Thiorhodovibrio frisius: one gene and its partner. The protein of the gene in region 2 interacts with the protein of the main gene of each other region in a pairwise test. Links are inferred from orthologs where the notes say so. Each region holds a gene or a part of one and is shown on either strand. Other genes may lie near its edges.

Evidence for each region. The genes of interacting proteins can lie anywhere in the genome.
Region 1: the proteins of ileS (region 2) and Thiofri_RS02660 interact in binary tests that used the Escherichia coli proteins (3 or more experiments, as listed by UniProt). The link is inferred for Thiorhodovibrio frisius from one-to-one orthologs.

The regions. Positions count from the first base shown.
Region 1 is NZ_CP121471.1:514,064-517,611, reverse strand. What follows is about bases 585-3,548. They hold Thiofri_RS02660 (HyaD/HybD family hydrogenase maturation endopeptidase), read right to left. Parts: upstream 2,404-3,548; coding sequence 1,765-2,403; downstream 585-1,764. Other genes in these bases: Thiofri_RS02650 (nickel-dependent hydrogenase large subunit), read right to left, coding at 3,113-3,548; cybH (Ni/Fe-hydrogenase, b-type cytochrome subunit), read right to left, coding at 2,400-3,092; Thiofri_RS02665 (HupH hydrogenase expression protein), read right to left, coding at 916-1,743; Thiofri_RS02670 (hypothetical protein), read left to right, coding at 585-796. Outside these bases: Thiofri_RS02675 (inner membrane CreD family protein), read right to left, coding at 1-225; more of Thiofri_RS02670, read left to right, coding at 224-584.
Region 2 is NZ_CP121471.1:4,394,428-4,398,956, reverse strand. The notes cover bases 686-4,044. They hold ileS (isoleucine--tRNA ligase), read right to left. Parts: upstream 3,721-4,044; coding sequence 886-3,720; downstream 686-885. Other genes in these bases: ribF (bifunctional riboflavin kinase/FAD synthetase), read right to left, coding at 3,835-4,044; lspA (signal peptidase II), read right to left, coding at 686-874. Also shown: rimK (30S ribosomal protein S6--L-glutamate ligase), read right to left, coding at 1-191; more of lspA, read right to left, coding at 389-685; more of ribF, read right to left, coding at 4,045-4,529. UniProt on the Escherichia coli protein: Catalyzes the attachment of isoleucine to tRNA(Ile). As IleRS can inadvertently accommodate and process structurally similar amino acids such as valine, to avoid such errors it has two additional distinct tRNA(Ile)-dependent editing activities.

The sequences.
Region 1 (3,548 bases), 3.9 Mb from region 2 along the record:
CCGCTGCGCCCCGGCGGAACTGGCGGCGATTTCATTGACCACGGCATCTTGGCGCGCGGCGCGTTCATGAATGAGTTGGCTGACCATGCCGAGCGGGACCATCAGCCCCAGCGTGAGCGCGAGAATGATCCCCAGCCCTGATTTTCCGTGCGTTGTCTCTAGCTCCCCGGATCGCTGTAAGATATACCTTTCCCAGGACGACAATGCCCCAAGGAGCGCAACCATGGCGACACGCCAGCATTCATGCCCCCACCCATCTTTCGGCGGACTGTCGCTGGCGACCTTGATCGTCGCAACCTGCCTGCTCGCTGCCGGTTGCGGCGACAAGACAGCCGCAGTGGCCTCCGCTGGCGCAATCGACGCCTGCACCCTGCTGACCGCAGCGGACGTGGAGACAGTTCTCGGGACCGCGGTAGGCGAGCCACAGACACGCAGCAGTGGGAAAGACGATTTCTGGGTCGCCACGTGCAACTACAGCGGAGAGGCTGGGAGCCAAACCCGTTCGGCGGGTCTTTTGCTCAGGCCCCACCATGGTTCAGAGGGGGCTCCGCAGGCCTATGCCGACTATGAGGCAGGGCTGATTGCCGAGCTGGGGAGCAAAGGCGCCTTGGCGCCAGTCGAAGGTATTGGGGAGCGCGCCGGATGGCAGGATTTCGGCACCTCTATCGGCCAGTTGGCGGTCTTCCAGGGACCATACCATTTCATCCTCTCTGCCAGCGCCACCGCCGAGGCCGACCAGCTGACCAATGCCAAGACACTGGCAGAGCGGGTGCTTGAGCATCTGCAAGCTCGCTAGGATGCGCGCCATTCACGATGCCCTGGGTGTTAATGATAAGGCGAGTGTCGCGCAAATGCTTGACGCTGCGATCCAACGGACGTGGTTTTCGCGAGGTAAGCGCCATCACCGCCTGCGATTTAGCAGGCGCCGCTATCGATGGTCGCGAGCAACTCGCCGAGTCGTGCGTGGCTGTCGGCGAGATCCTCGGCCGTGGCAAGCACGGCGGTTGGCACCAGGCAAATTTCCAGGCTGTCGAGCAGCAGGCGGCCGGAGTCGTCGAAATGCTTGAGGCGCCAGATGCAGCGCACCGAGGTGGCTTCGATCTGGCAGGAACCATAGCCGCTGTTGGTCATCCGGGCTGGCCCGCGACCTAGACGCTGATCGATCAGCTCCAGCGCGGCGGGGCTTTGCGGCATCATGCTCAGGTTAAGCCGGTATGGTGCAGCCGGGCTGGTGGCGCTGGTGTTCCGCACTGTCGTTTCGCGCTGGCCCTCTGGCTCGGCGTCAAAATGCTGCTCGAGATGAGCCTCAAGCTCGGCGAGCACCGCAACCCCATCCATCAGATTATCGGCAGAATCCTGCGGCCGGCCAATGCGGGCTCTGGCCGCATGAAAGGGGCGGTGGCGCATGAGTTGCGGGCAGTCGCCGGCTTCCAGCGAATCCTCCAGCACTTGCGCTGCCTGATCCAGCAACTGCCAGCGCCAAACGCCGGTAAGCTGAGTTTCGTAAAGGATGGCCTGAGGGTGTCCCTTGTGGGCATCCAACTCGGCGCGAATCTCCCCCTCGCCGAGCGCTTCCAACACCAGTGCCCGGGCGTCATCGCTCAGCGATTGCAGCGATAAGGGCTCGGTGCTCTGCCCGGCGATGCCTTGCTCAAGCCCGGTGCGCACCCGTTCGAGCATCTCAATGGCTTGCGGGCAGTCGGCAATATCCAGGTTTAGGGGTGTTTGCGGATTGCGGGTCATCGCGGTCGCCGTGGCAAGGATTCACACAGAAGGAGTCAAGAAACGCGCATCGCCATGACGCCAGGCGGCTGCCTGCGACGGGCGTCCATGTTCGTAGTCGCCGAGACGCAGCGCCGCGTGCGGATGTGCGTCCATGATCTCGGCACTGGCCAAATGGTTCTCAAGCGGATGAATGCCAGAGTCTGCCAGATAGCCAAGTGCCTCGCTCAGCGCGGGTTCGATCATGGACTTGACGGCGGGGCTGAGGCTGCCGCCATAGTCATCGAGTTGTTCGGGCTGCACGCCGATCAGCAGCAGATTGGCCGGGAGCTGGCCGAGCAGATCAGCCATGGCCAGCACCTCCTGAAAGCCGACCTGATGCAGGCTCATTTTCTTGGCACCGAGAAACTGGGGCACTTCCCGATCACGGACGATTTTGAGCGACCCCGGCGGCAGGCCGTAGTCGATGGCGTCGAAGATGATCAGATGATCGACATCCTCAAGCTGGTTGACCAGATAGATGCCCTGGGTGCCGCCGTCGAGCAGCCGCACCCGATCATCGAAGCTGTGGCGGGCGCCCAGGGTCTCGACACAGCGCACGCCGAAGCCTTCATCGGCCCATAAAATATTGCCGATGCCGAGGATTAGCACGCGGTCGTTGTGGGGTGCGTCAGGCGTCATGGCCGATCATCCTTGAACATCCGCCAGCCGCTGATCATGGTGCTGATCAGGCTTTGGCGCGACATCACATCCTCGCGCACGGCGGTGTAGACATGCAGCATGACGAAGACGACCAATACCCACATGCCCCAGTGGTGCCACATGCGCACGTCCTGGCTTTGACCGACCAGCGGAATGACCCAGCCGAAGAGCTTGTCCTGCCAGCTGCCGAGGCCAGTTTGTTCCGAGTAGAGCGCGAAGCCGGTGAAAATCATTACTAGGCCGCCGACGGTGATGATGACGACCATGAACAGATGTGCGAGCGGATTGTGGCCGACATATTTGCGCGGTTCCGACTCCTGGAAGGCGTACCAGCGCACCTCGTGCACCAGCTCGGCCCAAAATGCGCGGCGCCAGAAGGGCAAGGTAAAGAGCTGGCGGGCGTAGCTGTTGCCGACAAAGGCCCAGTAGAGGCGGAATAGAAAGCCAACTGCAAAGACATAGGCCGCCGCGAAATGAAAGAAGCGGATATAGCCCATCTGGAAGTGAGCGCTGGCCTCGCCGCTTAAGCTTGGCGGCGGATTGGCGATGAACCAGCCGGTGATGGCCAGCACGGTGATGGAGGCCGCGTTGATCCAGTGCCAGGCGCGCAGTGGCGCTTGGTAGACATACACGGCCGTCTGGCGCGTGGTGGGCAGGGATGGATGCATGACAGGTTCCTCCCTCATGGTCAGCGCACGCGGATTTCGGTAAGCGGGGAGCCGTCGGGACTCATCACATGGGTCGAGCAGGCCAGGCAGGGATCGAAACTGTGCAGGGTGCGCAGAATCTCCAGTGGCTCCTCGGCCTTGGCCAGCGGCGTGTTGAGAAGCGCCGCTTCATAGGCGCCGATGTTGCCTTGGGGGTCGCGCGGCGAGCCGTTCCAGGTGGTCGGCACCACGGCCTGATAGTTGTCGATCTTGCCTTTCTCGATGGTCACCCAGTGGCCAAGCGCGCCGCGTGGGGCCTCGGTGGTGCCCACGCCCCTGGCCTGCTTGGGCCAGGAGCGCGGCTCCCATTTGTCGGTATTGGCGGTGGCGGTGTCGCCGGCCTTGATGTTGGCGACCAGCTTGTCCTGGAAGTAGCGCATCTTGTGCGCGGCCCAGGAGGCTTCGAGTCCGCGCGCG
Region 2 (4,529 bases):
CGCGGAATGACCGCATCGAAACCCGTCAGGGACTCGCCCTTGTAGTGGATGGACGGGGCATGGGAGGTGATATTCATGTAGCAGCGCAGCACGTCGACGACCCGGGCCTCGTGACCGCGCTCGCGGGCGGCCTCTAGGATGCGTCGGGTCGAATAGAGGCTGGCGTTGCGGGAGAGAATGGCAATTTTCATTACGATGAACCTGAGCTTTTCAGTGATGATCCGGAATCACATCGGGCCGAGCCGCGACCAGCCGTTCGCTTCCCAGATGGGAGGTGCTTTAGCCGCCAATGCCGGTTAGATGTGGGCCGAGTTCAGATGCCGGGGGAGCATGGTTGCAAGGATGGTCGCGGTCGAAGCTGTTTGCGCCGATTTTGTCGCTTCCGGCTTCAAGTGTTTTTCCCCGCCCGCAGGGTCTCGATCAGCAGCAGTGCGACGCCAAGGGTGATGGCGCTATCGGCAAGGTTAAACGCCGGCCAGTGCCAGTCACCATAATAGACATCGATGAAATCCACCACCCTGCCGGTGCGTACCCGGTCGATCAGGTTGCCAATAGCACCGCCAATTAGCAGCGTTAGCGCCGCAGCAGTCAGGCGCTCGCGGGCGTCGAGGCGCAGCAGCCAGATGATCAGCCCGATGGTGACCAGCAGCGCAAAGCCCGCGAACAGCCAGCGCTGCCAGCCACCGGCATCGGCTAGCAGGCTGAAGGCTGCGCCCTCGTTGTGCATCAGGGTGAGGTTTAACATCGGCATGAGCGCGACCGGCTCGTGCAGCGGCAGTAGACGCTCAGCCAGCCATTTGCTGAGCTGGTCGAGTGCGATGACTGTGACCGACAGCCATAACCAGTGCGCCCGGCTCGGGGTGAATGCGGACATGTTGTCACTCATTAGGCAAAGCGCCGGGTCTCGCCGGCGCCGGTGATGTTCTCAACACAGCGCCCACACAGATGCGGATGCTCGGTATGGGTGCCCAGGTCGGCGCGATGATGCCAGCAGCGCACGCATTTTGGGTGCGGGCTTGGGCGCACCTGCACTTTCAGTCCCTCTGCGGCGTCGGTCGCGTCCGCCGGAGCCTGCTCAAGCCCGTGCACAGAGACCCCTGATGTGATGAAGATAAAGCGCAACTCCTCGCCTAGGCGGTTCAGAATCCCCGCCAACTCGGGTTTGCAATAAAGCGCGATCTCGGCATCCAGGGCGGCGCCGATCAGCGCGGATTTGCGCGCGTCTTCCAGCGCTTTACCAACGGCGGCGCGGCACTCGAGTATCTGATTCCAGGCCGCAGTATCGAGCGGGTCGCTGGCATCGAGCGCGAACAGGCCGTCGAACCAGGAGGCGGCGAAGACGCTCGATGGCGGCTCAGCACCGGGCTCCCGATCTGGTTGGCGACCGGGAATGTGCTGCCAGATCTCATCGGCGGTGAAGCTCAAGATGGGTGCCAGCCAGCGACTCATGGCCTCAATGATCAGGTACATGGCGCTCTGGCAGGAGCGACGGGCCAGGCTGTCGGCCGGCGTGGTGTACTGGCGATCCTTGATGACATCCAGATAAAAGCCGCCCATGTCGACCACGCAGAAGTTGTGCAGGCGGTGGTAGATCAAGTGAAATTGATAGTCCTGGTAGGCGCTGAGGATCTCCTGCTGCAACTCATGCGCGCGGGCCACCGCCCAACGGTCGAGCGCGATCATTTCACCCGGGGCAACCAGATGCTGTTCGGGGTCGAAGCCGTTGAGATTAGCCAGCAGAAAGCGCGCGGTGTTGCGGATGCGCCGGTAGGCATCGGCGGTGCGCTTGAGGATTTCCTCCGACACACTCATCTCGCCGCGATAGTCGGTCGCCGCTACCCACAGACGGATGATGTCGGCGCCGAGCGTTTTGACCACCTGCTGGGGACTGACCACATTGCCGAGGGACTTCGACATCTTGCGTCCCTGCTGATCGACGGTGAAACCATGGGTCAGCACGGTTTTGTAGGGCGCCCTGCTCTCATCAGGCCCGTGCATGGCGACGGATGTCAGCAACGAGGACTGGAACCAGCCGCGATGTTGGTCGGAGCCCTCCAGGTACAGATCGGCCGGGACGCTTAAGCCCGTGCGCTGCTCAAGCACGCAGGCGTGGGTGACGCCCGAGTCGAACCAGACATCCAGGGTGTCCGTCACCTTCACGTAGTCGGCTGCTTCAGCTTCCGGCAGCAGGTCGCTCACTTGCAGCTCGAACCAGGCATTGATGCCGCCTTGTTCGATGCGCCGGGCAACCTCTTCGATCAGTTCCGGGGTGCGCGGGTGGCGCTCGCCGCTGTGCTTGTGGATCAGCAGCGTGATGGGGACGCCCCAGGTTCGCTGACGGGAAATGCACCAGTCCGGCCGGTTGGCCACCATGCCCTGAATGCGCGACTGCCCCCAGTCGGGCAGCCAGCGCACGGTGTCGATGGCCTCCAGCGCGGCATTTCTGAGTCCGCGTTGCTCCATGCCGATGAACCACTGCGGGGTGGCGCGGAAGATTACCGGGGTCTTATGTCGCCAGCAATGCGGATAGCTGTGGTTGAAACGTGACGCGCGCAGCAGGGCGCCCCGGGCTTTGAGGATTTCTACTACCTGCTCGTTGGCATCAAACACATTTTCGCCCGCCAACAGCGGGGTGCCGGGGACGAAGCGGCCATCACCGCCGACCGGGTTGTCGACGCGCAATTTGTAGCGGTTGCCGACCAGATAGTCCTCCAGGCCATGACCGGGGGCAGTATGCACGGCACCGGTGCCGGCATCGAGGGTGACATGCTCGCCGAGGATGATCGGAATCTCGCGGTCATAGAAGGGATGTGCCAGTTTCATCCCCTCGAACGCATGGCCGGGGCCATAGGCAATCACCCGATAATGCGCGATATTCCATCGATCCATGGTGTCCTTGATCAGCCCCTCAGCGATCAGCAGGCGCTCCTTCCCGCCATGGCCATTGCCCGGGCCATCCTCCACTTGCACCAGGGCGTATTCCAGCTCGGGATTGAGTGCCACGGCCTGATTGGCTGGGAGTGTCCAAGGCGTGGTGGTCCAGATGACCACCGACATGGGCCCCTCGCCATGGCCATCGGGCACCGCATGGCAGCGTGCGAACAGGGCGTCGTCTTCCTGCACCGGAAAGCGCACATCGATGGCGATGGATTCTTTCTCGGCATATTCCACCTCGGCCTCGGCTAGGGCCGAGCCGCAATCGATGCACCAGTGCACAGGCTTGGCGCCCTTGTGCAGATGCCCGGCGTCGATGATGCGCCCGAGCGAGCGCACGATTTCGGCCTCAAAGGCTGGGGCCATGGTCAGGTAAGGATTGGCCCAGTCGCCCAGTACGCCCAAGCGTTTGAAGTCCTCGCGCTGGCCATCGACCTGTTTGCCCGCATACTCGCGGCAGGCGTCGCGAAACTGCGTGGCCGAGATACGCAGCCCTGGCTTGCCCTTTTTCTTCTCGACCTGCAACTCGATCGGCAGCCCGTGACAGTCCCAGCCCGGCACATAGGGCGCGTCCAGCCCGTCGAGCGTGCGCGACTTGACGATGATGTCCTTGAGAATCTTGTTCACCGCATGGCCGATGTGAATGGCACCATTTGCATAGGGCGGGCCATCGTGCAGGATGAACTGCTCCGCGCCGGCGCGCGCGGCGCGAATCTGGCCGTAGACGTCTTCCTGCTCCCAGCGCTTGAGCATCTCCGGCTCGCGCTGAGCCAGGTTGCCCTTCATCGGAAAGCCGGTGCTGGGAAGGTTCAGGGTGGCTTTGTAGTCGTTCTCGGCTTGGGTCACGGGATGCTGTCCTTGATCGTTATGTTCGATGTGTCGCGGCGAACAAAGTCGCCTTTACTGCACGAAAACCGCTCTGGCCGCTGCGCTGTCGCGAGTGATTTGTTCGCGCAGTGCTGCGAGGGATGAAAATTTTTGTTCAGGGCGCAGCCAGGTGCGAAATTCTACCCGCAGATGCGCACCGTAGATGTCTTGCGCGAAGTCGAACAGATGGACTTCTAGCCGCACGACAGTGCCGGCTACCGTGGGGCGAATACCAACATTGGCGACACCGGGCAGCGCGCCTTGAGCCAGGCCATGCACCAACACCGCATAGACCCCGCTGAGCGGCGTGGCGTGTCGGTGCAGGTGGATATTGGCTGTCGGAAATCCGAGCTCGCGCCCGCGTCTTTCGCCATGGGCAACCCGTCCATGCAGACAATAGGGCCGCCCCAACAGTCGACGGGCCAGTGTTAGCTCGCCTGCCGCCAGGGCCGCGCGCACTCTAGTGCTGCTGATGCGCTCGTCACCATCGCGCACCGTTGCCAGATTGGCAACCTCGAATCCATTCCTTTGGCCGCAATCGCACAGCAGTTGATAGTCACCCGCGCGCTGGTGGCCAAAGCGAAAATCGTCCCCCACCAGCAGATAACGCACCCCAAGCCCAGCAACCAGCAGGCGCGAGACAAAGACTTCCGGATCGAGACTTGCCAAGGAATGATCAAAACGCAGCACCATCAGCTGCTCGATGCCATCCTCGGCCATGACCCGCG